3 regions of the Desulfovibrio psychrotolerans genome follow, and region 3 is predicted to be linked to each of the others. Evidence: predicted binding sites of a transcription regulator. Region 3 holds the regulator's gene; each other region holds the start of a gene.
What was found. Region 3 encodes sigma-54, which starts transcription at its own class of promoters, with help from an activator protein. Its sites were predicted from a motif close to CTGGCACGGNNNNTGCTT; they were not measured.

Region 1: HUV26_RS09720 (PEP-CTERM sorting domain-containing protein) is a predicted target of sigma-54. The motif match lies at 3,984-4,001, and genes of this name have one in related genera.
Region 2: HUV26_RS10360 (ammonium transporter) is a predicted target of sigma-54. The motif match lies at 5,826-5,843, and genes of this name have one in related genera.

The regions. Positions count from the first base shown of each region.
Region 1 is NZ_BLVP01000008.1:441,420-451,140, reverse strand. It holds gene HUV26_RS09735 (DegT/DnrJ/EryC1/StrS family aminotransferase) at 1-892, opposite strand, end outside; gene HUV26_RS09730 (FemAB family XrtA/PEP-CTERM system-associated protein) at 889-1,908, opposite strand; gene HUV26_RS09725 (mannose-1-phosphate guanylyltransferase/mannose-6-phosphate isomerase) at 1,971-3,377, opposite strand; gene HUV26_RS09720 (PEP-CTERM sorting domain-containing protein) at 4,061-4,840, shown strand; gene HUV26_RS09715 (sigma-54-dependent transcriptional regulator) at 5,229-6,659, shown strand; gene HUV26_RS09710 (PilZ domain-containing protein) at 6,686-7,147, shown strand; gene HUV26_RS09705 (GGDEF domain-containing protein) at 7,232-7,975, opposite strand; gene HUV26_RS09700 (diguanylate cyclase domain-containing protein) at 8,164-9,721, opposite strand, start outside.
Region 2 is NZ_BLVP01000008.1:601,202-610,922, reverse strand. It holds gene HUV26_RS10380 (amino acid ABC transporter ATP-binding protein) at 1-346, shown strand, start outside; gene HUV26_RS10375 (sulfite exporter TauE/SafE family protein) at 434-1,162, opposite strand; gene glnD ([protein-PII] uridylyltransferase) at 1,319-3,976, opposite strand; gene HUV26_RS10365 (P-II family nitrogen regulator) at 4,060-4,398, opposite strand; gene HUV26_RS10360 (ammonium transporter) at 4,505-5,710, opposite strand; gene tpx (thiol peroxidase) at 6,154-6,669, shown strand; gene HUV26_RS10350 (hypothetical protein) at 7,026-7,478, shown strand; gene HUV26_RS10345 (hypothetical protein) at 7,600-7,839, opposite strand; gene HUV26_RS10340 (Tex family protein) at 7,954-9,721, shown strand, end outside.
Region 3 is NZ_BLVP01000001.1:138,552-148,272, reverse strand. It holds gene HUV26_RS00660 (PTS sugar transporter subunit IIC) at 32-697, opposite strand; gene HUV26_RS00655 (PTS sugar transporter subunit IIB) at 742-1,203, opposite strand; gene HUV26_RS00650 (PTS sugar transporter subunit IIA) at 1,213-1,650, opposite strand; gene rapZ (RNase adapter RapZ) at 1,704-2,615, opposite strand; gene HUV26_RS00640 (PTS sugar transporter subunit IIA) at 2,608-3,057, opposite strand; gene hpf (ribosome hibernation-promoting factor, HPF/YfiA family) at 3,068-3,610, opposite strand; gene rpoN (RNA polymerase factor sigma-54) at 3,739-5,163, opposite strand; gene lptB (LPS export ABC transporter ATP-binding protein) at 5,391-6,113, opposite strand; gene HUV26_RS00620 (LptA/OstA family protein) at 6,123-6,608, opposite strand; gene lptC (LPS export ABC transporter periplasmic protein LptC) at 6,718-7,314, opposite strand; gene HUV26_RS00610 (KdsC family phosphatase) at 7,315-7,836, opposite strand; gene kdsA (3-deoxy-8-phosphooctulonate synthase) at 7,826-8,647, opposite strand; gene pyrG (CTP synthase) at 8,940-9,721, opposite strand, start outside.

The DNA of each region.
Region 1 (9,721 bases), on a different contig from region 3:
GCCGGGCATTTATATCCGGCAACCGTGCCAGCATGCGTCGGCCCAGCGCGGCCTGAAATGCCGTAAGTCCGGCCACGGCAAACTCCGGCGCAAAGTGCGACTCTCCAAGGCGGAGCCACGGCAGCCCGGCAGGAATCCAGTACAGCCGCGGATGCAAAAAAAAGCACAGCACCAGCGCCATAATGGCGGTCTTCATCTGCCGTAGAACGGAAGGGCTGCGCAGGGGCATAGCGGTCAGTGCCCGCGCAAGGCGCTCGTCATCCGTTACCAGAATACCCCCGTCCACGGCAGATATGGTCTTGCCACGGCTCATGCTGAACAGGCCCAGCGTACCCGCTGTTCCCGCCTTGCGCTGCCCGCTGCCGACGTTCGCAACTCCTTTGGCGGCCTCGGTGTCATGGATGGAAGCTGTGGCCCCCATCGCCTGTGCCGCATCGTCCAGAACAGGAATGCCCCGCTCCGCCGCCAGGGTCAGCACCGTCCGCATATCCGCAGGCAGGCCGTAAAAATGGCAAACCACAATGCACAGTGTTTTCCCGGTTATGGCCGCCGCAAGGCTCTCCGGCTGCGGGCTCATGGTCTGCGGGTCAAGGTCATACAGGCGCACCTTCAGCCCCGCATGCACCACGGCAGACGGTACGGAATAGGACGTATAGGCGGGAAGCAGCACCTCGTCCCGCTGCGGATGCAGCGCTTGCAGCGCCGTAAGCCCGCAGCTCATGGCCGCCCTGCCGGATGAAAAGAAAAAAACATGTTTCTGCCCGCTGAACGCTTCCACATCCCTGCCAAAGCCTCGCAACGCCTCGTCCCCGCTGAACACTGCGGCCAGAGCGGCAACCATGTCCGCAAGCGTAAACGGCATTCCGGCCGGTGCCAGCATCTTCCTGCTCACGGAATGCACCTCACAATATGCGGCCCCATGAACGTAGCCACGGAAACCGGCAGCCGCTTCCAAATTCGTATGGGCAGGTCGTATTTGGGATTATCCGGATTCACACCGGGCAGGCGCGCGCCCTCTGCCAGCAGATAGTGCCAGTACAGTTGAACCGGTTCCGCTCCCCACTGCTTCTTGAAGCGGTATGTTCCCTTGTCCGGCGTGGACCGGCCAAAGTCGAACACCGTGCAACCCAGTTCGCAGGCATGCCTGAGCATACCCCAATACAACAGATTGTTCGGGCACAGGGAGTTGAATTCCCGCAGGGAAGAGGCCCAGGGAATCTCAAACACGCCCCGGTGCCACACCCCCACCCCGCCTGCGATGCAGGCATTGCCGTGCCATACGGAAAACACGCGCGACTCGTCCGCAAACATATCCAGAACAGCCTCAAACAACTTTCTGGAATAGACAGGGGTACCCAGGTCGCGCATATTCTTGGCAAAAACGTCATAAAAAGCGGCGAGCAGTTCCGGGCCGCCGCTGCGAAATTCCAGCCCCACCTTCTCGGCCTTGCGGATCTGATTACGCACCTTGGCGCTGAAGCCGTTCCATAATGCATCCGCTGTTCCGGGCAGTGCAAGACGCATGGTCACCTTGTGCGTGCTCGCTGGCAGGCCATCCATACGCCAGCCCATATTCCGCAGTTCCACAAACCCCGCCCGTGTATGCACCAGCAGCTCGCGGGCCTTGTCCAGCAAAGCCCCGCGCGCCTGCGCGTCATGCGCCAACAGCCCGCCGTAGTTAAAAAACGGAAGCGAATTCAAGGAACTGCCAAAAACCATACTGCGCACATGCACCAAGGGCAGCACGCCGCGCACGCTTCCTTCCCCGTCGCGCACCCATAGCGGATACACCGCATGCCCGAACACGCGCACCACAAGCGCAAGCCACCGGCTCCTGTGGTAGTTCACAGCATCGGCGCATGCGTCCACAAAGCGGTCCCATTCTTCCGCATCGTGTCCGCTGGCCAAATCTGCCACCGAAGCGGCACACATTCCCCTCGCCATCACTCCCCCCTGTCCCGCCCGCAAACTCAACCGGCAGTCCGGCTGTATTTGTCTTCCAGGCGGACAATATCGTCTTCGCCGAGGTAGCTGCCTGTCTGCACTTCTATAAGCTCAAGCGGAATCTTCCCCGGATTCTCCAGCCGGTGCACATGACCGAGCGGAATATAGGTAGATTCATCCTCACACAGGATGAACTCTTCATCTCCATTAACAATGCGGGCTGTTCCGCGAACCACAACCCAGTGCTCCGCCCTGTGGAAATGCCTCTGCAGCGAGAGAACCTCGCCCGGCTTCACCACAATCCGCTTCACCTGAAACCGGTCACCCGCCACAATGGACTCAAAGCTTCCCCACGGCCTGTACACCACCGTGTGTTCCTGCGTTTCCCTGCGGCCCGCACGGTCAAGCTGCCCTATGGCGGTCTTCAGGTCGTCCAGAGCATCGTTGGCGGCCACCAGTACGGCGTCCTTGGTCTCCACCACCGTCAGGTCCTTCAGCCCCAGTCCCACCACAAGACGGTCAGAAGAACGCACATAGCTGCCGCTGCACCCCTCCGCCAGCACATCGCCAAAAAGGCCGTTGCCGTTGCCGTCCCGCGGCTGCACCGCATGCAGGGCAGCCCACGACCCCAAATCGCTCCACTGTCCGTCAAAGGGCACCACCTCCATGTCCTGCGCATGCTCCATAACCGCATAGTCGATGGAACGCGCAGGGCACCGGCGAAACGCCTCTTCACCCAGCCGGATAAAATCCAGATCGCTGTAACTGCCCGCCACGGCCTCGCGGCACTCCCTGAGTATTTCCGGCGCATGCCGCTCCAGTTCCTGCAGATACACGGATGCCCTGAACAGGAACACACCGCAGTTCCACAAATAGCCGCCGGATGCCACAAAGCTCTCGGCAGTGGCCGGATCGGGCTTTTCCACAAACCTGTTCACGGCCAGCACGCCCGGTGCAGCCTGTTCGCCTGTCCGGATATACCCATAGCCGGTATGCGCACATGTGGGTGTTACCCCAAGACATACCATGCGCCCCTGCGCCGCCCGCTCCCCCGCCGTTGCCACGGTTCGGGCAAAGGCGTGTGCATCGGCAATGCAGTGGTCAGCCGGGGTCACCAGCAGAACCGGGTCTTGCTCCAGTGCCATAAGCGCCGTCACCGCCACGGCAGGAGCCGTATCCCGCCCGCACGGTTCCAGCACAAGCCGCCCGGCCACCTGTCCGTTGCGCATCTGCTCGGAAACAAGAAAACGATGGTCATTGTTACAGACAATCAGGGGCGGCAACGCTCCGGCTATGGACATGCATCGGGCAAGGGTATCGGCAAAGAGCACCCTGCCCTCCGTTACTTCAATAAACGGCTTGGAGCATTTGACTCTGGACAGAGGCCAGAGACGGGTTCCGTTTCCTCCACAGAGTATGACCGGCTGCAACATGAACATTTCTCGCGGTATCAACAGGTTTGCATCGGGGAGACATAACAACGTGCCGCTGGTAGCCAGTTCTATGCCAAAGGGTTTCCATACATTTATCAGGATATATTTCAGGGTGATACAAGATGCCCCCATCGCCCGCAGTTCCAAAGAAAAAGGAAAAGTCCGATAAAAACAGACAGGGGCGCAAAGCCGCAATGCTTACGCCCCAATCCGGAAGACGACACATAACCTTCTGCCTTCATGTATAATTTCATATCCGGCAGAAGAATCTGATAAAACCGGACACCACTCCTTGCGGCCCCCCGGGGCGTATCAGCCGGAACACAGAAATCAGGCCACCTTCCGGCCCGGACCGTCATCCGGCACCCCGACCGGGATACGCCGTGCGGAGCATGTCCGGAAAAGCCGGACATCGGCAGACGCATCGGCAGTGACCACTCTCAGGCATGCCCGTATCACGGCAAAGACCTATGTGGCCTCCCCCCTTGCCGACATGGCAGATGCCGCCCGAAAACTGTTGCCCTCACCGACTCAACTGTCGGTTTGCCTTACACATAACCCCCTTCATTTCCTTCACCACAGCGGCACAATCACCGTTACAGGACTTTGGCACGCATAATGCTCACAGATGCCCAATTCAGTCTGAAAAGCACTCTGAGAGGAAATCCGGGAGGAAACTATTTATGCATACACTGAGACACACACTGGCATGCGGTGCCGCACTCATTGCCCTTCTTATCCTGTCTGCTCCGGCCTTTGCGAGCACGGTATCGTTTACAGATACCAGCAAGGTCTGGCCCGGTTTCAACGCCAAAGCGGGCGAAGATGTTCACGGCATCCCCGACATCCTGTCCGGCGAAGTTAGCGGGCACGGCGGGCTTGATTACCTGAGCATCACCTACCAGAGCGACTACGCCCTGCGTCAGGGGAGCAAATTTAAGAACCTCACCGACTACGGAAAGCTCTGGAACCAGCTGGACTTCGGCAATATCTTCATCAACACGGACCCAAGCGCCAACAACGACTGGGACATCATCATTCAGGCCACGTCCGGTAATCAGTGGACCATCTACAGCGTTGTGGTTCCCTATGTGAACAACGACTACATCATGAGCAGTTCCCCCAGCGGCACCCCCCGCACGGGTCACCCCGTAGCCATAGACCTTTCCAGCTATGATGCAGTTGCCATCGGCACAGCCACCTACAGCGGCTGGCAGGTTCCGGCGGGCGCGGGGGTGGATACTCCGGTAACTTCCTCGTGGCTGTTCTCTCTCTTCGAAGGCTACTCCTGGAATTTCCTGGAAGACACCTTCATTCTGGGCCTTACCGTGACCTGCGCAAACGATGTTCTGTACCAGCGCATCGCCGTTCCCACGCCGGAGCCCTCCACATGGCTCCTGTTCGGAATCGGCCTTGCCGCACTGCTTTTCTTCAAGCGGCACAGAGACAGTCGCGAAGCATAGCACTCGCAGATTATTAAACGTAGTCCGGCCATCCCGGCAACAAGGCGCAATCCATCAGGACTGCGCTGTTGCCGAGATGGCCGGACACTGTTGCTCCATAGCAACACAGAAGAGTGGCATCGGAAGAGATTTCTCTCTAGACATTATTGAGACAGAACAACATAAAAAAAATGACAACATACAATATGATAGATGTGCACTGCGTCTTTTTTTCAAATTGTCACGTATCCGCAATGGACATAAAATAAAGAATGCGCTACGTCATACGGTCAAGGCTCTCATCATTCTTTTCATGCAGATTCTGGTTGACGGGGTGCTTCAGCAGAGGGGGGCATGTAACCGAAACCGAAGGGGGCTCCGCCGCAAGGCGGGACAACGGGGAAGGGACATGGCGAATATTCTGATCATTGACGACAGCATCATCCTGTGCACGTCACTGGATGCGAATCTCAAAAAAATGGGACACTCCAGCCGGTACGCCACATCGATTAACGATGCGGTCAAGCGCATGGAGGAAGAGCGGGCAGACATCATCTTTCTGGATGTGAACCTGCCGGAAGGCAGCGGCATCACATTCATTCCCAAGCTGCTCTCCCTGTCTCCCGCGTCCAGCATCGTCATCCTGTCCGGAGAGGGAGACGGTGAAATCATTACAGATGCCTTTGCCGCAGGGGCCAAGGACTATCTGCTCAAACCTGTTTCCCGTGCAAGATTGGAAAAGGTTGTCCGCAACCTCATCCGGCACGGCATTCCGGAATGCGCAAACCTCACGCTTGCCCGCGAAGAAATCATCGGCAGCAGTGCCGCCCTCATGACCAGCCTGCACAAGCTGGCCCTTGCCTGCAAGGCAAAGGGCAACGTCCTCATCACCGGAGAGACAGGTACCGGCAAGGAACTCTTCGCCCGCGCGCTGCACAAGAACAGCGACCGCGCCGACAAGCGATACATAGTGGTAGACTGCACCAACCTGCCAGGATCACTGGCAGAAAGTCTGCTCTTCGGGCATGACAAGGGCTCTTTCACGGGCGCGGATCAGAAGAAGAAGGGGCTTTTCCACCTCGCGGACGGCGGCACCTTGTTTCTGGACGAAATCGGCGATCTGGACCTTGCCACGCAAAAATCCCTTCTCAGGGTACTGCAGGAAAAAAAGTTCCGCCCGCTGAGTTCCAGCGAAGAGGTCTTCAGCGACTTCCGGCTGGTGGCGGCAACCAACTGCGACCTCAAAGAAATGGTCCGCAAGGGCACGTTCCGGCACGATCTCTACTACCGCGTTCAGGCGTTCACCATTGAACTGCCTGCCCTGCGCGAACGTCTGGGCGACATAGACCTTCTGACAAGGCACTATGCAGAAGCCATCTGCCGTGAGCACAAGATTCCCCCCAAGGAAATGGATGAAGATTTCCTGCAAGCCCTGCGTTCGTACAACTGGCCGGGCAACATCCGGGAACTGGTAAACGTGCTTCAGGTGGCCATTCAGAAGGCCTTTTATGACACCTGCCTGAACTACTACCATCTGCCGCAGGAACTGCGCCTGAACCGGGCCATGCAGGACGCCGTGGACCGTGCCGCCCCGCAGGAAGAACCCCAGCAGGGGCTGCACCTCGGCGACATCTTTGTTTCCGCCTCATCACTGGGCAGCTTCCCAGACATGAAATGCGTCCGGCAGGAAGCCATAAACACTATCGAGCACCAGTACCTGAAAAAACTGGTGGATGCCAGTTGCGCCTCGGTTGTTACCGCCTGCCAGCTTTCGGGCCTTTCGCGGGCCCGCCTCTACGAGCTGTTGCAAAAGCACAACCTGTCTCTGCGCAGCCACTAACTCCGACCCGCACAGGAAACATCACCATGAAGGAACATGGATACAGCCAGTTGATTGAACTGGGCATCAACACACGGCCAAGCGAAAACGCCCCGTTCACCCGGCTGGTAGACCAGATGTGTCCGCAACCGGAACAACTCGCGGAAGAATCCGGCGACAAGCGCAGATACTCCCGGCACAGCACGGCCATCCCCTGCGTGGCTCACATAGCCCGCAAAGGAAATCAGGTCATTGTGCTTACCGGTACCATCCGGAACATCTCCACCAGCGGCATGCTGCTGGAACTGCGCGATAAAGGCCATCTTTATGCGGCCATGTTCAGGGAAATAGAAAGTTTTCAGGTGTCCCTGATTCTGGAAGGCGACATCGTCGCCTGTGTAGACTGCCTGCCCAGGCATATAGAAGATGCGGAAGAACTCATGATAGGCGTTCAGGTCAATGACGAGGACGCCCACCCCCTTCTCCCCATGCCGCGCCGCATCATGTAGCCGTTCCCCGCCGGAAACGGAACATGCCCTTGGCGTGCACTCCTGCCAACCTTGAAGCGGCTTGCCGCCACCCGCCAGCCACCGCTACTGCACGGCCTGTTCCGCGCGGCTTTGCGCCACCCCGTCCGTACAACTCATAATCCGGTTGCGCTCCGAAGCCACAGCCAGCGAATGCGCCCTGATAGCCTTGTCATACACTTCTATGGGCGTTCTGCAATCGCAGAGCCTGGTGCAGCACGTGCCAAAGGCCACCGCGTCCGGCAGCGACGGCTTCATCTTCCTGTACTCCCGCATGATCATATTTTCCAACCTGCGGGCCAAAGCCTGCGCACCCGCATCATCTGTGTTGGAAAGCAGCAGCGTGTAGGCATTGGCATCCACCCGCGAAAAAACGTCCGTTTCGCGTATGGTGGAAGCCACCGTCTCGCAAAACAATCTATGCACCAGTTCAAGGCTCTTTCCCAGCTCGTCCGCCAGCCACTGCACGTTAACAAGTGAGCAGCGGATCAAGGCAAGCGGGGCGTCCACCCGCCTGCTGCGAGAAAACTCCGTATCCAGCGCGCGGAAAAAATACCGCTTGTTATACACGTTGGTCAGCGGATCGACGAGGATCATTCCCCTGATTTGTCTTTGGGAGTATGCCAGCGCGGCAAGGCATGCCAGCACACAGAGGTAGGAATACAGAAATAAAGGCAATCCCCCCTCTCCGGCGGCTTTCCCCGACAGCGTAAGGGAAACAGCCAGCCAGCCAAGGGGAAATCCCACCAGCACCACGCATGCCACCCTGTTCTCGCGGATCATATCCAGAGCTTTCTTCGAAAGCGGCATCGTTGCGCCTCCCTTACAAGGGGTTAACCGGCCATTGAAACAAGGGAATCCGCTGCGTTGCAAAGAAGTTTTCAGACAGTCGCGCATGCCTGGCAGCACGCCCTCCAAAAGCAGGCCTGAACATTCCTTGCGCCCTGCATCGTCCTGTTTTCCCCTGCCCGGCAGAAAGCGGCTTTTTCAATAGCCAGTTAGCCGGGCAGCGGCACCATGACCAACTCCCCCGTCCTTTTGTTAATAAACATCCTCTCATCAGCCAGTTGCAGCAATGCCTCGGTATCGGCAGAATCATCCGGGTACACGGCAATGCCTACAGAACCGAAAACCGTCACCTCTGTCCCGCTCAGGTCGTACGGGGCAGAGACCACCTGCTGCACTTTGGTGGCAATTCTCAGCGCTGCGGCATAGTCCTCCACCTCCGGCAGCAGAAAGACAAACTCGTCTCCGCCAAACCGCGCCACCGTGTCGGAATCTCTTACATTTTCTCCAAGCCGGGCGCCCACTTGCCGGAGCAGTTCATCACCCAGCAGATGCCCCAATCCGTCATTCACCTTTTTAAACCCGTCCAAGTCCACCATCATGATGGCAAACTTGGAACGGCTGCGCCTGCATCGCCGCACCTCCTGCTGCAACCGCTCCTCAAAAAGCAACCGGTTCGGCAACTGGGTAAGCCTGTCATAATATGCCAGCTTGAGTATTGCGGCCTCTGCATTTCTTTGCGATGTAACATCCTGAATAGAAATAACATATCCTGCAAGATGCTTGGCGCTGGGCACACGGTTCACCCGGCATTGCAAGAAGTGCTTAACACCTCCTTCCATCCGCCAGGAGTTGATGGTCTGCTCTCCCCCGTCACGCACTCCGTTCAGGGCGTTGGTCAGTTCGTCCCGCGAAATATTGCAGGCTTCCGTTATCACCCACACCTGACTTCCCAGACTCAACTTTTCAGTACATCCAAGCAAACTTCGGGCCGCGGAATTAAAATAGATGATGTTAAGATATTCGTCAGTGCCCACAATGCCACTTTTGAACGAACAACTCAGCAACCGTTCCAGAAAATCGGCCTGCAAGGCCTTCTGCCCTTCTTCCGCAGACCCGCAAGGCGGAAAGTCGCTAACACCGGCCCCGACGCGCCCGAACAACTCCGGCATAACGGCATCCCGCCACAACAGTCCTTCCGCCCTGCCGTCCTCTCCCGTCACCACCATGCACTCCAGCGCAGAGGTCATAAACCGCACACAGACCTGCTCCAGAGGAACACCGCCCCCTATCTGCACCACGGGTCCGGCAACTTCTCCCAGCAGGGTGTTCCAAACATCACAGCCCTTCTCTATGAGCACGCTGATGTCCTTGTCATTGAACATTCCCACAGGACGCATCGCGTCATCCACAACCAGAATGGTCTGTCTCTGGGATTCAAAAAGGCTCTTGTGCGCCTGATATACGGTCTGCGATGCCCCAAGCACCACATGCCGCGCGGCATCCGCCACATCCCTCGCCAGCCCGGTAATACCCCGCAGCACCCACGACATAAGCTCAACGGCGGTAATAAAGCCCAGCGTCCCTTCTTCTCCCTCTATGACATATACCTGATCGGCCTTGAATGCTTCCGGGGAAAAGAAAGAATCCACAAGGTCCGATGAACGCACCCGCACCACGTGCGAGCACACCTCTGCAGGCACGGCAGAAAGCCTGTCATCCAGCGCATCCAGCAGGCTCCGGACAGACAGCCCTGCAAGATGCCCTTCC
Region 2 (9,721 bases), on a different contig from region 3:
ATCCGAAAAGGCCAACATGTACCCCTCCAATCTCTCCGGCGGGCAGCAGCAGCGTGTGGCCATTGCCCGCGCGCTGGCCATGAATCCCAAGATCATGCTCTTTGACGAGCCCACCTCCGCACTGGACCCGGAAATGATCGGCGAAGTGCTGGACGTTATGGTCAATCTCGCCAAGGAGGGCATGACCATGGTCTGCGTAACGCACGAAATGGGCTTTGCCCGTGAAGTGGCGGACCGCATCGTGTTCATGGATAAGGGGCAGGTTCTGGAAGTGGGCACCCCGGAGCACTTCTTCACCGCACCGGAACACCCCCGCCTGCAAAAATTCCTCGAACAGATCCTGTAGCCAGCACACCACAAGACAACAAGAGCCGCCTTCCGGATGAAAGGCGGCTCTTTTTCCATGTCAGAAAGAAGCTGGGACAGCCGTGCTTCACGCTCCTGCAGAATACAGCATCATGCCCCCCATAGCGGCAAGCAGGATAAAAAGCATACGCCTGTAGGAATGCTCCCCGATGCGGCGCGAAACAATAATGCCCGTATGCGCTCCCAACCACACTGCCGGAGCGGCAACAGCCACCAGCAGCATCACCCGCATGTTCCACATGCCGGAGGCCATGTGCGCCAGAGCGGAAACAACGCACACGGCGAGAAAAAAACAGGCCAGCGTGGCCTTCACCGCATCCTTGGGCCAGCCGGACAACGTGGTATAAACCACCGTAGGTGGCCCGCCCGCGCCAAAAGCCGCGCCAAAGGCCCCGGAGCAAAACCCGGCCACGTATCCCCATAACTGCGAAAGGCCGCGCAGCCTTGCCCGCTCCCAGAACAGGCCGTATGCGGCATAGGCCAGCAAAAACACGCCCATCCCTGTCTTCATGGCATGCCCGGGCACAAGGCGCAGCAGCACCACCCCGACCAGCACACCGGGCAAGGCCCCTACAAACAGCGGGCGTAACCGGTTCCTGTCCGCAAACCTGCGGTAGCTCCATCCCAGTTGTGCGTTGAGCATAGTACCGCACAATACGGACATTGCCACCGCAGAAGGAAAATCCAGATACATGGTGATGAAAGGAATGGCCACCAGCGCAGACCCGAACCCCGTCACGCCTTGCAGGAACCCTGCAACCGCGTAAACGGCGGCAGTCATAATATACTCGTTCATGCCCGTCTCCCGCCTGTCTTCTAAAAAACACGCATACTACACAGGCACGCAAAGGCTGGCAATGCAGGCACCGCAAAGTGCCCAACCCGACTGGCAAAATAAGCGGCTCCGCTGAGAGAAGCGGGAATCAACATGCGTTCCCGCGCACCGGGTTGCTCACTGCCGCAGAGCATGCATAAGAGCGTTGCGCACCTCGCTCACCTGCTCTGCATCCGTCAGTTTCTGCCCGTAGGTATCGCGCACGGAAAAACTGTCATTGGTCCGGGAACCCAGCGTGGCAATCTTGGCAAAAAGAATATCCAGCCGCATGGCCTGAAGCGTCCTCGCCACGTCATACAGCAACGCGGGCCGGTCAGGGGCGGCTATCTCGATGACGGTGTGGAAGTCCGACAGGCCGTTGTCTATGTTCACCGCCACATCGTTATGGCCCGTATGCACGGGAAAGGTGCTCCGTTTCTGGTCAATACGGTACTCCAGCGAGAGCTTACCGGTAAGCGCGTACTGGATGGACCCGCGTACTTTGACCCAGAATTCCCGTGCGTACAGGGGGTCCGGGGGCGCGGAGACATGAAAGATATCCACAACGGTCCCGTCACGCCAGACAAAGGCATCCGCTGCGTACACGCGCAGGTTGTGCAGTGCCAGCACGCCTGCCACCGTGGCAAAAAGGCCGTGCTGATCACGGGCCACCACCACAAGCTCCCACACATCACTCTGTCTTCCTTCCAGCGGTCTTGGATCAAGCAGCACAATACCCCGTGCCGCCCTCTCCTCGCTGAGCCGCCGTTTCGCATCAGTAATCTCACGCGCCAGTTCACGGGCAAGGGCCATATGCCGAAGAATGTCTTCCGGATCCACCACCAGCGCATACCGGGTGGGCAGCATTTCCAGCAACGCCATCCCTTCATCGCCGGATACGGGCGCACCGCCCTGACCGAGCAGCGCTTCCACCCGGCGGCGGGTATCGTTTATGGTCCGGGCAGAAAGCGGCGTGGCAAGGGTGTTGTCGCGCAGCATGTTGGCAACCTTACCATACAGCTCCTCCAGCAGCGAAGCGGACCACTGACTCCACGCCTTGGGTCCGGTTGCCCGGGAATCTCCGTAGGTGAGCAGATACAACAGGTCCAGCCGCTCCTGCGTGCCTATAATCCCGGCGCAGTGCGCCACCACAGACTCATCCGAAAGGTCGCGCCTGTGCGCGGTACGGGCGAGCAGCAGATGGTGCTCCACCAGAAAGACCACTTCGTCCACCACGGCCTCCGGCATACCCCACGCCGTAAGCTGTGACCGGGCCATCTCCGCTCCCTTGGCGGAATGGGACGAGGCATCCGCCCCGCCCTTGCCAAGGTCATGGAACAGGGCTCCCAGCATCAGGGTGGTAGTATCCCGCAGCCCGTTCCAGAGCGGGGTGAATTTGGGATGTCCGTCCACCGGCAGGCTTTCCAGATAGCGAAGCGCAAACAGGGTATGCTGCCCCACGGGATAGGTATGAAACCCGTCAAACTGCACCCTGTCGCGCACTCTGCCAAAATCAGGCAGCAGCACGGAGAGCATGCCCACGCCCACCATCTGCTCCAGAATATCAAAGGCACGCCCCGAAGTGAGAATGGTCACCAGCACGTTGCGTATGCCGCTCAGTTCCGCCAGCCTGGCGGGGGCTTCTGTCACCAGACGCGCCAGCACCTGCCGCGTTTCCCATGCCAGCACGGGAATCCCTTCGCACTGAACATTGGCGGCAAGAGTAAGCGCTTCCAATGCGAGATGCGGCTGTTCAAAAAGTGCCTGAGGGGGGCATACATGCACCACGTTGCCCTGCACATGCACACTTCCTGCCGCAGGCGCGCAGCCAAGAACAGCCTCGTCCGCATCGCCTGCCACAGAGCGGAACGCTGCCGCAAGGGCCTTGATATCCCCCATACACCGGTGCAGATCGCTCAGGAAAAGCTCCACCGCCAGCATACCGTCCCTGTCGGCGTAGCCCATGCGCGTGGCGATTTCCGGTTGCAGGTCAACGTGCAGTTGATCGCTCTTGCGACGGCTGAGCACATGCAGGCGGTTGCGCACGCTGTGCAGAAAATCCACATTGCGCTCAAGCAGCGCGTAATCCTCGTCACTGAATCCGGCGAGGCGCATCACGCCGCATACATCGCCCGTGCCTCCGCGCAGCCGTGCAAGCCACAGCAGCCTGTGGTAATCGCGCAGCCCGCCCACGCCCTCCTTCAGGTTCGGCTCCAGCAGCATGGCTCCGTCGCCGTGTGTCGCCAGCCGCTGCGCATGCTCCTCGTCCAGCCATTGCAGAAAGGCCTTTTCCCGCCGGGCAAGCACCTTCTCGCGCATGCGCTCCTGCAGTTCCTCAAAAATGGAAGCATCTCCCGTCACAAACCGCGCGTCCAGCAGCGAGCAGAGCACCTTGTTGTCTTTGGCGCCCAGCTTCACGCAATCCGCAATGGTCCGAAAACCGTGCCCCAGCGTGTATCCGGCATCCCACAGCGGCAGAAACAGAGGCTGCGCAACATCTATGGCCTGCGGAGGAATACTGCGTCGGCACAGGATGATGATATCAATGTCAGATCCCACGCACATTTCCCCGCGCCCGTAGCCGCCCACGGCCACAAGGGCCAGTTTCAGCCTGTCCGCGCCGGTTTCCACCACGCGGGTCTGGAAATAGGTATCCAGCAAACGGGAAAAAGCCCTTTCGAAACGCTGGGTTGTCGATAAGGGCAAGGCACTGAGATCGGGGATAAGTGAAGCCCGTCCGGCGGCAAGAGCCTTTATGGCATCACCGCCGGACGGGTTTAGAATGTCTTTAACCATGCGCAATGCGTATCAAGTTTGCCATGAGATGTCACCTTTCGCGGCATCACCGACTGCGTTTACGCATCGGCCAGAGGTGGGCCTTAAATGGCTTCCTGTCCTGTTTCACCGGTACGGATGCGCACCACGTCTTCCACGGGAATGATGAATATCTTGCCATCACCCACCTTGCCGGTGCGGGCGGCGTTGCTCACGGCGTCTATGACCTGCTTCACCAGCGGATCATCCACCACAACTTCCACCTTGACCTTGGGCATGAAGTCCACCTGGTACTCAGCCCCGCGGTATACTTCCTTATGCCCGCGCTGGCGTCCAAAACCCTTCACTTCCGTAACGGTCATGCCCTTTATGTCCAGCCCGGTCAGGGCCATTTTCACATCGTCCAACTTGAAGGGACGGATAATGATCTCAATCTTCTTCATGATACCTTTCCTCTGTCAGCCCGTGCCGGGCCGGATGGTCTTGTGCAACGGAGCTGCAGCCCCGCAGTATTCTCACCCTAGGCCAGATTAACAATTCCGTCAAAACCTAACCGGTATATGCGGTTTCGTTGTGCTCGCTCACGTCCAGACCGGCCTGCTCGGCATCGGCATCCACACGCAGCCCCATCACCAGATCAATGGCCTTGAAGAGGAACAGGCTCATCAGGTAGCAGAACAGCCAGGTCGCGATAACAGATACGAACTGCACCCAGAGCTGGCCCGGAGCACCATGCAGCAGGCCGTTCACGCCGCCATACTGCTCGGCCGCCCATATGCCTGTGGCAAGAGCGCCCCACGTGCCGCCCACGCCGTGAATACCTACCACGTCAAGGGCGTCATCATACTTGAAAACCTTCTTGAGCAGAATACCGCCGAAGCAGAGTCCACCTGCGCCAAGCCCGATAATGAGTGCGGGCATGGGCCCCACAAAACCTGCCGCAGGGGTTATGGCCACAAGCCCCGCCACTGCGCCGGAAGCCGCACCCAGCGTGGTGGGCTTGCCGCTGTGCATCCATTCTATAATCACCCAGCTTACTGCAGCGGCTGCGGCAGCGATATGCGTGGTTACAAAGGCCATCACGGCCACGCCGTCTGCAGCAAGTGCGGAACCGGCGTTAAACCCGAACCAGCCGAACCAGAGAATACCCGCGCCCAGCACAGTCATGGGCAGGTTATGCGGCACAAAGGCCATCTTTCCATACCCGCGCCTGCGGCCCAGCACATGCGCCGCGGCAAGGGCTGCTGCAGCGGAACTCATATGCACCACGGCTCCGCCCGCAAAGTCCAGAGCGCCCATGCTGTGCATCCAGCCGCCGCCCCACACCCAGTGACACATGGGCGCGTAGACCAGCAGTATCCACAGCACGCTGAACACCACCATGGAACTGAACTTGATGCGTTCCGCAAACGCACCCGAGATAAGCGCCGGAGTAATGATAGCGAACATACACTGAAAAATCATAAACAGGGCGTGCGGAATGGTATCCGCAGGCCCGGGCTCCACGCCCACCCCATTGAGGAACAGATAGTCCAGACCGCCTATGATGCCGCCATGGTCCGTACCAAACGAAAGGGAATAGCCCACGCTCACCCAGACAAGAGTGACAACACCCAGCAGGAAAAAGCTGTGCATGACCGTGGAAAGCACGTTCTTGGAGCGTACAAGCCCTCCGTAAAACAGTGCCAGCCCGGGAGTCATGAACATAACCAGTGCCGCACAGATGATGATAAAGGCGGTATCCGCCGCGTTCATAATGGAGCCTCCTCGTTTACCGGTTCTGGTTGGTGAAAATGGCCGGAGAAGCTCGTCCCGCACTGCTCAGACAACAAAGCGGCACCCCGCACTCCCGCAGACATAACGGCGTAACAGGCAAGAGCCATGCCAGAACCCGGCGAGCAACCAACGACAACAGTTTGCGCAATACGCCACATCACACGACTTGTCTTTTTATTCAAAATTGTAATTTTTGCATGTTAGTGTTTTACACAATTGTTAAATAGCATTCGATTTTGTACATCCATAATTGTATCTGACTGACGCACGGCAGCTACCAACTTTTTTTGATGAGAATGGTTCCCATTTTTCTTCCGATGTCATATAGTCAGTAGTCAGTGGTTCACAATCCACAGTGCAGGCCTTAAACCTTCCACTGTCGAAAAAAATAGACACCACACTTGCATTCAAGGAGAATTTTCATGATCGAACGTACCGGCGCCATTACCTTCAAAGGAACCCCGCTGACCCTGCAGGGAGCCCCCGTTGCCGTGGGAGACAAAGCTCCGGACTTCACGGTTCTGGGCAACGACCTCTCACCCAAGACCCTTGCAGACTACAAAGGAAAGGTGCTTATCATCTCAGCCGTCCCCTCACTGGACACCCCCGTATGCGATGTGGAAACACGCCGCTTTAATCAGGAAGCAGCCAAACTTGGCTCTGATGTGGCTGTTCTGACCATCTCGGCCGACCTTCCTTTCGCCCAGTCCCGCTGGTGCGGTGCTGCGGGCATCGACGCCGTCACCACCCTTTCCGACCACAGAGATATGTCCTTCGGCGCAGCCTACGGGCTTATTATCAAAGAACTGCGCCTGCTTACACGCGCTGTTCTGGTGGTGGACAAACAGGGCCTGATCACCTACCTGCAAATCGTGCCGGAGGTAGCCCACGAACCCAACTACGATGCCGTCATCGCGGCTGCCCGAGCCTCCATGTAGTGTTTGCAGCGCTCCGCACAGGAGTGCACACAAAAATGAAGAGAGGCGGTTACACTTCTGTGTGACCGCCTTTACATTTTTGTACAAATTAATACCTGCACGTCTCGCACCCACGCAAGGGCAAATGACCGGCCATCTCCCGCCCCTGCGCTTGCGTCTGAAAGCGGCATGCAGTAGGTTCGCCTCTCAGCAAAGAACCGCAGACAGAACCTGTACCGACCACTGCCAATCCCCTTCACCGCGCCTCTCAGCGCTCCAAAGCGGCGCTGCAAGGAGTTTCAGGGGATTCGCAGCAAACAGTGCCACAAGCAAAAGACGTACGTAGCACCACGCCCATTGTACCGAAGGACCACGCCATGAACACGCACGACATTCGCGAACACATCTCACGCACCGTACTTGCCCGCCTGTCCGATTCCAACCTTCGCCGCGCCGAGGCGCTGGATGATTTCATGGGCGTGACCATGCCTTCCGTGGACGGACGCGCCGCCCGTCAGATTTCCCCGCTGGTGCCGGAAATTCCCGCCGCCGTGTATGCAAAGTGGGTAGGTATGTTCGCCGACCGTCTGCTGGAAACCGTGCCGATTGAGCAACTGACAGAACTATGCGGCGGAACAGAAGAAAACAACGCCACCATCGCGCTGGTATATGTCATGTTCATGGAATCGGAGCGTATGGAAAAACAGGTGGCTGAGGACCTTGCCCGTCTGGGCATGGAGCAGGCAGAGCAGGACGATGTGGGCAACACGCTGGCAGAGTATCTTCGGGCCAAGCTTGCCAGCATGCGCGGAGACCTGCCGCCGCAATAGCGGGACCGCTCATGCGGCCCCGCTGCAAAGGCTTATCGTGTTGCTGACAAACCGGACAGGCCGCCCATACCTTCAGCGCAGGAACATGAAGGACAGCCTCCCGCCGGACTGCCTCACTGTATCAGGCCATACGCTCCACGCGCAGTCCGTTGTCGTCTGCGGAAAGAAGGTAGCGCGTGCCGCCACTTTCCAGTTCAAGGTTCATGCCCGGAAAAAGCGTTGCCCGCGAGGACCATTCGTCATCCACAAATACATCCCTCGCGCCGCCGCTTTCCTCGTAGCGCACCACCATGCCTCCGGCCAGCGTAGCCATCTCGGCCTCCCGGATACAAACGGGGAAATCAGAATCAGTATAGTTCATGCCCATCCTCCTTTTCGTTGCGTACGCACCACCTGAGGGTACAGCACCCTTCACGAAAAACAATGTAAGCACATACTAGCACACGACAACCTCCTGATGCAAAAAGAAACGTACATGAATGCCAGCACACTACGCATTGCCGAAGAACTGAAGCTCTCCGCCTCCAAAGTAGACGCCGTAATAGCCCTGCTGCAGGAAGGGGCAACCATCCCCTTCATGGCGCGCTACCGCAAAGAGCTTACCGGCGGCATGGACGAAGTGGTCCTCGCAGCCCTGCGTGACCGCCACGAGCAGATTATTGAACTGGAAAAACGTCGCACGGCCATCATGCAGTCTCTGCAGGAACGCGAGCTGCTCACTCCTGCATTGCAGACAGCCCTTGGCAACGCCCAAACCCTTGCCGTCCTTGAAGACATCTACCTGCCTTACCGCCCCAAACGGCGCACCCGCGCCCAAATCGCCCGGGAGCGCGGTCTGGAACCGCTGGCAGACCTGCTGTGGCGGCAGTCGCCGGAAGACATTCCCGCCCGTCTGGCAGAAGCCTTCATCGCACCGCAGAATGATGTTCCCGATGCGGAGACCGCCCTCGCCGGTGCCCGCGACATCCTTGCGGAACGCATCAGCGAAGACGCAGAAACACGCAGGGTTATGCGCCTCATGTTCACCATGCGCGGCGAAATAGTTTCCACCCGTGCAAGAACAACCAAGGAAACCGCCGGCGAATCACAGGCAAAGGGTAAAGATGACCCCTCCGCCACCTACCGTGACTACTTCGAGTGGAAAGAACCTGTGCGCACCGCGCCCGGCCACCGCATTCTGGCCATGCTGCGGGGTGAACGGGAAAACGTGCTCTCTCTTTCCGTCCGCCCGGATGAAGCACAGGCCCTCACAGCGCTGAAAGGGCATTTTATCACCACTGCCAATGCCTGCTCGCGCGAAGTGGCCCTTGCCGTGGAAGACGGTTACCGACGCCTGCTCGCTCCCTCCATGGAAAACGAAACCCGCACCCTGCTCAAAACCAGGGCCGATGAAGAAGCCATCGCCGTATTCGCAGCCAACCTGCGCGAACTCCTGCTCGCCCCCCCGCTGGGGCAAAAACGCATTCTCGCACTGGACCCCGGCTTCCGTACCGGAGCCAAGCTGGTCTGTCTGGATGCGCAGGGCGCCCTGCTGCACACGGAGACCATCTACCCCGTCACTGGCGGCCCGCGCGCAGAAGAAGCCAGCGTGCGCGTGCGCTCTCTCGTGGAGCGCTTCGCTGTGGAGGCCATCGCCATAGGCAACGGCACCGCCTCCCGCGAGACGGAAGCCTTTGTCCGCTCGCTTGGGCTCCCTGCCGCCATTCCTGTGGTCATGGTCAATGAAAGCGGAGCATCGGTCTATTCCGCATCCGAAACAGCCCGCCGCGAATTTCCCGATCACGATATCACTGTGCGCGGCGCGGCCTCCATCGGCAGGCGCCTTGCCGACCCGCTGGCAGAGCTGGTGAAAATCGACCCCAAATCCATCGGCGTAGGGCAGTACCAGCATGACGTGGATCAAGCCGCGCTTAAAAAGGCGCTGGAAGACGTGGTCGTCTCCTGCGTGAACAGCGTGGGCGTGGAACTGAACACGGCCAGTGCTGAGCTGCTGTCCCATGTTTCCGGTCTGGGGCCTGCCCTTGCGCAGAATATCGTGGCGCACCGCACAGAGAACGGCCCTTTCCGGTCACGCAAAGAACTCCTGAAGGTCAAACGGCTCGGTCCCAAGGCCTTTGAACAGTGCGCAGGGTTTCTGCGCATCCATGATGCGGCCGACCCGCTGGACGCCTCGGCCGTGCACCCCGAATCGTACCCTGTGGTGCAGGCTATGGCCAAAGAACTGGGCTGCCATGTGGCCGATC
Region 3 (9,721 bases):
GAAGCACATTTTTTTTGCCTCCCCGCTTTTGTCACAGACTGAGCAGCAGCGTTACGCAGGCAAGAATGGCAAGGAACAAGGCATACGAGCGGCGCACCCGCAAGGACATAATGCCCCCTATGCCCGCCACGAACCACAGGTGAAACCATGAAATACCGTTCACAGCCGGCAGGTGTCCGAGATACCACGACATCCCGCTGATCGTTCCAATTAGCACAAGCAGGCAAGCGCACAGGAAAACCACATGCAGGGCCAATATTTGAAAAAGGGATAAAAGGATGACGCGTCCGGCACCGTCAGATTCTTCGCCTTTGCGTCCCCACCTGATGATGCGGTTGTAACCAGAAGCCTGCATGCGTCGCTGCCAGTACTCCACCTTGGCGGAAAGGAGTGCGGCAGGCAGACTGATCATGATGGGAACAGCCAGCAAGGCAGCCTGATCTATGCCGAAATAGCGGGAAACGCCAAGCACCAAGAGCATGGAGGCAACAGCGTTGGGGGGAATATAGGTGCCAGCGGGAAAGAGGTCGAGCCAGAACAGCTCGAAGAATATGGCCGTGTTTACGGCAAGTGCCCAGTCGCCTGTGACCAGCCCCCAGAAGAAGCCGATGGTGAGCGGACGCTCAAGAAAGCCGATGTTAACGGCAAAACGAAATACTGCCGTTACGGCAAAAAAAAAGCGAGGGGAGCCATCCAGACGAGTGAAGAAATCAGAGAACCCATGGCACGTCCCTCATCATACTACCACCCTTTAAGCTGAACGGGGTCATTAGGAACGCAGCGAAAATCCAGTTCCACGCTCCGTTTGTTGAAAAAGCGCAGGCAGGCTTCATCTTCTTCGGAAAGTGCCACATGTGCGCACACCTGCCTTTTACCCGGTGCAAAATGCAAGTTGCCGACATTCAGTATCTTTATGGAAAAACCGTTTTCAACAATGCGTCGCGCATCACCGCAGGTAGCAACCAGAACCAAGGTGTTCTGCATTGCATCGGCATGCTCCGCAGCGTAAGCGGAAAGTTCGCCCACACGTATGAATGCTGCATGAATTCTGCTTGGAACAGCCAGAGAAGCTATCTGCTGCTGCAGATCATCCCCTGCTATCTCATCATTCACCACAAGCAGGCGTCTGGCGCGCGTATACGGCAGCCATGTTTCGATGACCTGCCCGTGAATGAGCCTGTTGTCGATTCGCACCCACAGCATTGCGTTGCCCTACCCGTTCTTCACTTTACGACGCAGCACCTCGCCGGCAAGGACAATGCCCTTTTCCCCGGCGGACTTCGCCTCTTCAGCAAGTTCATGCAGCGGCGTCTTGCGGCTGCCGAATACCTTAAGCAGCATGGGCAGATTGACTCCCGTGAGCACTTCCACATTGCCGCCGCCCAGAAGAGACAGGCTAAGATTGGTGGGTGTGCCGCCGAACATATCTGTCAGCAGCAGCACGCCCTGTCCCCGGTCAACGCGGGCTACGGTTTCTTTGAGTCTGGCCACGGTCTCCGTAACTTCCTGCGTGCCATCCACACTCACAGCCCCACAGTCCTGTTGCGGCCCGAGTATGATTTCAGCAGCATGGAGCAGCGCGGAGCCATAATCGGCATGCGTGACCAGAACCACGCCCACCTGCGATTCTTCTGTCTTGGAAACGCTCATGAAATATCTTCTCCACCGGCGGCAGCGCTCCGGTATGGGGGATCATACAGTATTCAACCCAGCTCCATATGCCGATGCTCGATAGATACCGTAAAATCAAAGTTTTTCAAAGTCTCAAAAAGGGCTTCTGCGGTAGAAACGGAACGGTGCCTGCCGCCGGTGCAGCCTATGGCTATGGTAACGCGGTAGCGGCCTTCTGCTTCCATTTGCGAAAGCGTGAAGTGCAGAAAATCTGTCAGGCGGGCCAGATATTCCCTACCCGGCTCTGACCCCAGAACATATTCCGCGATGGCTTTATCCTTGCCGGAAAGCGGACGGAGCACGGGGTCATGATACGGATTGGGCAAGAAACGCAGGTCGAACACCATATCCGCCTCGGCGGGTGTTCCGTATTTAAAGCCGAAGGTCAGCAGGTGTACCCGCAGGCTGCGCCTGTTACCCTCCAGAATAGACCACTTTTGCTGGATAACGCGCCGTATATCGTGAATGGAGAACTCCGACGTGTCAATGACGAGGTCGGCCATGTCGCGGGCGGGCTTAAGCAGGTTTCTCTCGAGCTCCATAGCCTGCTCAAGGCCAAGGTCCCGATTCTCCAAAGGATGCGGGCGGCGAGTTTCCTTATAACGCCTGATGATGACATCGGGACGCGCCTCCAGAAAGAGAATGACGGGAGCTACGCCTTTACGCTGCATCCCGTCCAGCACCTCTCTGAATTCGCTGTCAAACTCAAACTGGCGCAGGTCCATACCCAGCACCAGCCCACGATGTTTTGCAAGACTGCGTTCATCAAGCACAGAAAGCATCTGCAATGCCAATGAAGCGGGCATGCCGTCCACAGTAAAGTATCGCAGATCCTCAAACACCTTCAGTGCTGTGCTCTTGCCAGCGCCGGAAAGCCCGGTGACAATAAGCACGGGAAAAACCGCAGATGATTCGTATTCCATGTCGGGATTCCGGTCAGGCATTATTGAGCAGGTGCCACAGCACATCCGCATCAGGTGCGGAAAGAAAGGAACTGCGGAATTCGGGATCCTTGAGCAGCCGGGAAATTTGGGCAAGTATGCGCAGATGCATGCCGGCCACCTGTTCCGGGGCAAGAACAAGGAAGAAGATGGTGCAGAGCTTAAAGTCCAGAGCCTCAAAATCCACTCCGCCTGTGCTCCTTCCGGCAACCAGAATTATCCGGTCCAGATTGTCGAGCTTGCCGTGCGGTATGGCTATGCCGTCGCCAATGCCCGTGGTTCCCAGACTTTCACGTTCACGCAGCACGTTGACTACGCTTTCCGCGTCCAGTTGCGGACAGGCGGCAATAACAGGTGCCACAAGCTCCGCCAGCACCTCCTCTTTGGTGCTGGCGGTAAGCTCGGGCAGTATCATCGTTTTATCCAGGTATTCACCCAGTTTCATTATCTGTGTCCTAGAATGTGGGGTCAATCAGGCCGAAGTCGCCGTTTTTCCGGCGGTAGATTACATTCACACGCTCAGTCTCGGCATTCAGAAACACAAGGAAGTCGTAGTCCAGCGAATCCAACTGCAGAGCGGCTTCATCAATACCCATGGGCTTGGGCGTAAAGTGGTCCGTGCCCACAATGGTCCGTTCCCGCCCGGAGCCGGTATCCGCATAGCTTATAATGTCCTCGCGAACGGCAATGTTGGCTCCGCCGCGGCGATGATCCTTGTTCTTTTCCGCATGCTTTTTCACCTGTGCGGCAAGCTTGTCAAACACAAGATCGACCGTGGCGTACATGTCTTCGGACTTTTCAGAAGCGGAAAGGTTGAGGTTGTCAGAAACCAGTGTCACATCAATCCTGTGGCGGTAGTTTTCCACGGACATGCCCACCTGCATTTCCAACCTGCCGGAATGGCGTATGAATTTCCCCAACTTTTCAAAGCGTCTACGGGCATACTTTTTCAGATGGTCGGAAGGCTCGAAGTTCTTGAAAGTGAATGCGATGTTCATATATGCCTCCTTAGGTTCGGCGGGCGCACCGTGTGTGAGTCCGCACGGGTATCTCTGGCAGTGTATCCGCATTCCCTGTCCTGCGCATACCGCCTGCACATTCGGGGTTTCTCCTAATACGCGGAAACCTAGAACGCGGACTTTCGCTTGGAGGACGAGGGAATGTCCATTGCAGTACGATACTTCGCAACGGTCCTGCGGGCAATATTCAACTGCAACTTTTCTTTCAAAATTTCACCTATGCGTTCGTCACTGAGCGGGCGTCGGGGGTCTTCTCCCTGAACCAGTTGTCTGATAAGGGCCTTTACGCTCTCAGAACCCACCGAGCTGCCGTCATCCATCCCTATGGCACTGTTAAAGAAGAACTTAAGCTCAAAAATACCGTGCGGGGTAGACACATACTTACTGGTGGTAATGCGGCTCACCGTGGATTCATGCATGCCAATATCTTCTGCAATGTCTTTAAGAATGAGCGGCTTAAGCTGGGTGACCCCCTCTTCGAAGAACCCTCTCTGGTATTTGACGATGCTTTCCATCACCTTGTACAGGGTGCGCTGCCGCTGATGCAGACTTTTAATGAGCCACGAGGCAGAGCGCATCTTTTCCTGAAAGTAATCCTTATCCGGCCCGGAAACAGTGGGAAGACAGTCCACAATATCGCTCAACTGCAGACTGGGCAGTCCTTCTTCGTTGAGAATAATGACAAATTCGCCGTCATACTTGTGCACAAAGACATCGGGGGAAACATACTGCGGTTCGCTGCTGCCAAAGCTGGCACCGGGCATGGGATCGAGCGTGAGGATAAGGTCGATATATTCCTTCAGATCGTCCATGTTTATACGGAACTTACGGCACAGGGGCTTGTAGCGGCGCTTTTCAAGGTCTTCCAGATGTTCGCGCACCAATTCCACCAGAACGGGGTCGCGGTCATATCCGAGCACTTCTATCTGCACCAGCAGGCATTCCTGCGGGCTTCGGGCTGCCACACCCACAGGGTCAAAGCGCTGTACCCTGCGCAGCATTACCTCCACCTCTGGTACGGTGGCCCCGGCCATATCTGCAATTTCCTCCATCGTGGCCTGCAAATAGCCGTTGGAGCCGATATTGCCGATGATCACTTCCCCTATGGTTCTCTGCTCTTCCGTTATGGAGGAAAGCGTGAGCTGCCACGAGAGATGGCCGTCCAACGATGGGCGCGAGGTGAGTCGCGCTTCAAACGATGTCATCTCTTCAGGTATTTCGGCATCTCGGGAGGATGTTTGCCTGCTGGTACTGGAAAAATCGCCCAGATAGTCTTCCCAGTCCGCGTTGGTGGCAAGCTCCTTATCATAGGCTTCCACAGCCTCAGAACGTATTTCCGCAGCTTCCGTGGCATCAGCGGGCGTTATGCTCTCGGCAGATTCTTCCAGAAAGGGATTTTCCAGCAACTCCTGCTGTACGGTTTCCATCAGTTCAAGCCGGGAGAGCTGCAGCAGCTTAATTGCCTGCTGCAGTTGGGGGGTCATAACCAGCTGCTGGGAGAGCTTGAGTTGTTGCCGTAGTTCTAATGCCATAGGTACGATATTCCCGGAGTAGTGCCGTGCATCAAGGGGGTTGACGCGCTGCTGGAAGCGCGGTCCGGACCTCTATCAAGAAGCATTCCAAAACTGCAAACCTGAGTCCCTTTTGCCATACAAGCACTAACCATGCAACAGAGAAAAGCCCGTAAAACGGGCTTTTGCGCGATCAGAAAGAAATGTCTTGCAAAATATTCAAAAAGGTCGGGAAAAAGTCACGACACCTACAGGCAGAATCCTTCTCCCAGATACACCCTGCGAGCCTTGGGATCGTTCACTATCTGGCTGGGGGTGCCGTTAAGGATTATCTGCCCCTCATATACAAGATAGGCCCGGTCGCAGATATTCAGGGTCTCGCGCACATTGTGGTCCGAAATGAGAACCCCTATCCCACGGTTGCTGAGCCCGCGTATGATGCTCTGAATATCATCCACGGCCAGAGGGTCAATTCCTGCGAAAGGCTCGTCCAGCAGAATGAACCGGGGCTTGCGGATAAGTGCGCGGGCTATTTCCAGCCTGCGCCGTTCGCCCCCTGAAAGATGCATTGCCATGGAATCCGCTATGCGGGTGATGCGAAATTCCTCAAGAAGCATGTCGGCCCGCTTTCGCTGCACGTTTATGGGGAGTCCCGTGTGCTCTAAGATAAGCTCCAGATTTTGTCGCACAGTGAGCTTGCGGAAAATGGAACTTTCCTGCGGAAGATAACTCAGGCCTACGCGTGCGCGTTCATGCAAGGGCCAATCCGTCACGTCCGTGCCGTCATAGCGCACAAGGCCGCTGGTAGGTTTTACTATGCCTATGAGCATATAAAACGTGGTAGTTTTGCCCGCACCGTTGGGGCCGAGCAATCCCACCACCTCCCCCTGCTTCATGCTCAGGGAAATGCCGCGCACCACTTCGTGCTTGCCGTAATGCTTGGTCAGAGATTCCGCTTCCAGAAACGACATGCGGACCCGCTAGTTGAAGCGCTTGGGAGCGGTAAAAATGGCTTCCACGGGTTTGTCGGAAGACCCGAGCACCTCGCTCTTGTTCTCTTTGACGTAGAAGTTGATGGTGTGCCCCTGAATGCTGTTTTCGCCATCACGGAGTATGGGTTGCCCCTCCATGACCAGAATACCGGTAGTCAAATCGTAAGTAGCCTTGGCACAGGAGCCATTTTTGCCATCCTGCATGGTCACGCGAACACTGCCTTCGGCGATGATGCGTTCAATTTGCCCAGCATCCATGGCGGGGGCTTCCTCTTTCTTTTTCCCGCTGTTCCCGGACGAAGAGAGCACCACGGTTATGGAGTCCGCCCAGAGCTGGGCATCCGGATGGGTGACATGCACCTTGCCCAGAAAACGTACATTCTGTCCGGTCGCGTCATAGGAAAGTTTGTCAGAGGTTATCCGTACAGGAATTTCCTCCTGTGCGCGGGCAGGACCGGCCAGGCAGATTGCCATGGCAAAAACGCCGACTGCCAGCAGCAGGCAGCACATCGTCCGGGAGCGCATAGCCCGGCAACGCGGCATTCCTGTGGCTGGTGTTTCCGTGTGTATTCTTTGGATCATGTTACGGTTTGCCCTCCATAATATCATTCAGTCCTTGGCGGATGCGCATCTCTACGGCCACTCCGCCTTCGGCGCGTAAAACGTTGTCATTCAGATAAACAGTCACTCCGGAAGCGGTACCGAACAGGTCGGGACCGTCAAATCGGGCCTCTCCCGGTATGTTCAACGTGTGGTCGGTTCCATTGTAGATAAGCAGGTCGGAGCGAATAAAGCCGCCGTCCCGTTCAATCTCCACATTTTCCCACAGCCTGGCAAGGCGGTCCTGCTGGCTTACCACCCCCCTGCTGGAGCGCACCAGCAGTTCGCTGTGGTCCGAGCGTAAATAATAAACAATTTCGGGCTGCGAAACCTGAATCACGCCCCCTGCCTGTTCATACCATGCTCCACGGGCCTTGAGCTTCCATACTTCCTCGCCCTTCTCGCCCTGAGTAAGCTCCACACCCCGTAAAGAAAGATCAACGGCAGATTCAGGCCCCATCTGTCCTTTGCGCACAGCCTGCCTGATTTCTGTCACCGCACGGTTGCTCACGTACGAGTGGATCACCGCGGCTGCCACTGCGGCTGCCACGAGAAGCAGGATGATGTGGCGCGTGCGCATCTACTCGTTCCAGCGGGCCATGGCGTCTGCAAGCTTGCCCTGCGCCTTGAGGACAAACCGTATCACTTCGCGTACGGCTCCGTCTCCGCCCCGCCTCTGGGTAACAAAGTGCGCCAGTTCGCACACCTCCGGCTGGGCATTGGACACTGCCACGGCCAAACCGACGGCACGCATAGGCGCAAGGTCAACCCAGTCATCACCCACATAGGCCATCTGGCTCAATTCGATGCCGTACTTGACTCGGATTTGCTCCAAACAGTCCATTTTGTCCAGATATCCCGCAAAATAGTCATCTATGCCCAGCGAGAGAATCCGGCTTTTGACCGCCTCGGACTCAAGCCCGGTGATAACAGCCACATGAATGCCCTGACTCTGCGCGACCTTTATGCCCAGCCCGTCCTGCACGTTGAACCGTTTGGAAACGTTTCCCTGCACATCGTAATACAGTCCCCCGTCTGTGAGCACCCCGTCGCAGTCCAGCACGATAACGTGGATGTTACGGGCAATTTCCTCAGCACGCATACGTTATGTTCCACAGGGTTGAAAGATCAGCGAGAAGCGCGTCCAGCTTGTCCAGCGGCCAGCTGTTCGGGCCGTCGCACAGGGCCTTGTCCGGGTCCGGGTGGCATTCAAGGAACACCCCGTTCACACCGGCGGCTACCGCCGCGCGGGCCAGATGCGGCACAAACCGCCTGTCTCCGCCGGAGCTTGCGCCCTGTCCACCCGGCAACTGCACGGAATGGGTGGCATCAAAGACAACGGGCACGCCGAACCCTTGCATGATGGGCAGGGAACGAAAATCCACCACAAGATTGTTATAGCCGAACGAGGCCCCTCGCTCTGTGAGCAGGATTCGGCGGTTGCCGGTTGAGAAAAGCTTGTCCAGCGCAGGCTTCATGTCCCATGGCGCAACAAACTGCCCCTTCTTTACGTTCACCACGCGCCCGGTGTTGGCCGCAGCAAGCAAAAGGCTGGTCTGGCGGCACAGAAAGGCGGGAATCTGGAGCACGTCAGCCACCTCAGCCACATGAACGGCCTGCTCCGGCTCATGGATATCCGTCACCACAGGCAGCCCTGTGGCCTCCTTTATTCGGGCCAGCCATTCCAGCCCCTTGGCCAGTCCCGGACCACGAAACCCGTCCAAAGAAGTTCGGTTTGCCTTGTCGTAGGAACTTTTAAAAACGGCCGTAAGCCCATGGGCCAGCGCGGCCTCTTTCACCGCGTGAGCGGTTTCCAGAGCCAGTTCAAAGCTTTCCAGCGCACAGGGGCCGGCAAAGATGAACGGGCCGGTGGCAAGGGTTTCGTAGAGGGTGCCGTTATTTTCTGCGTGCATATGATTTCAGATATCCTGTCCGGTTGCTCCCCGTCGACGGGGTGAACATGGTAACGTAAGACCACCCTGAAAGGAAGTGCGTATCGGGGATGCACCCTTGTGCACCCCCGATTCATGTCAATGCCGAATGGCTAAAGCCCCCATATGTACGCCAGACATGCGCCAAATGAGCACACCGGGCGCACCCACCAAAGCCAAGCTGGCAGGGGCAGAGTGGCAGCCGTGCTGCGTTTCGCAAACGCATCCGGCATAGACAATCATGGCTGTAAACAGGGCTCCGTTCCGGATACAGCTACTTTTTGCCCTTCTTGGCGGCCTTAATGAACTCGCGGAACAGCGGGTGCGGGTTCATAGGGGTGGACTTGAATTCGGGATGGAACTGGCAGCCGAGGAACCACGGATGTTCCTTGATCTCCACAATCTCCACCAGTTCACCGTCCGGCGAAAGGCCGGAGAAGACAAGACCGGCCTGCTGCAGGCTTTCGAAGTACGCCTTGTTAAACTCAAAGCGGTGGCGATGGCGCTCTTCTATCCTTTCCGCGCCGTACGCCTGCATGGCGTTGGTCTTGGGCGTAATCACGCAGGGATAGGTTCCCAGACGCATGGTGCCGCCTTTGTCGCTCTTTTCATCACGCTTTTCCGTGGCATTGCGGCGGAAGTCGTACCACTCGGTCATCAGATAAATGACTTTGTCCTTGGCCAGTTCGTCAAATTCTTCCGAATTGGCTCCGGCAATCCCCAGAACGTTGCGGCAATATTCAATAACAGCGAGCTGCATGCCCAGACAGATTCCGAAGAAGGGAATTTTGTTTTCGCGTGCATAACGAATGGCGGTTATCTTGCCTTCCACTCCGCGATGCCCGAAACCGCCAGGAACCAGAATGCCGTCCAGCGGTTTCATGCGCTTGGCAACATTGTCTTCGGTTATCTCTTCGGAATTTACGTACTCCAGTTCCACGGTTATCTTGTTGGCTACGCCGCCGTGAACCAGAGCCTCGTGCAGGCTTTTGTACGCTTCCTTCAGGTCAACGTACTTGCCCACAATACCTATACGCACGGAGCCTGCCGGGTTCT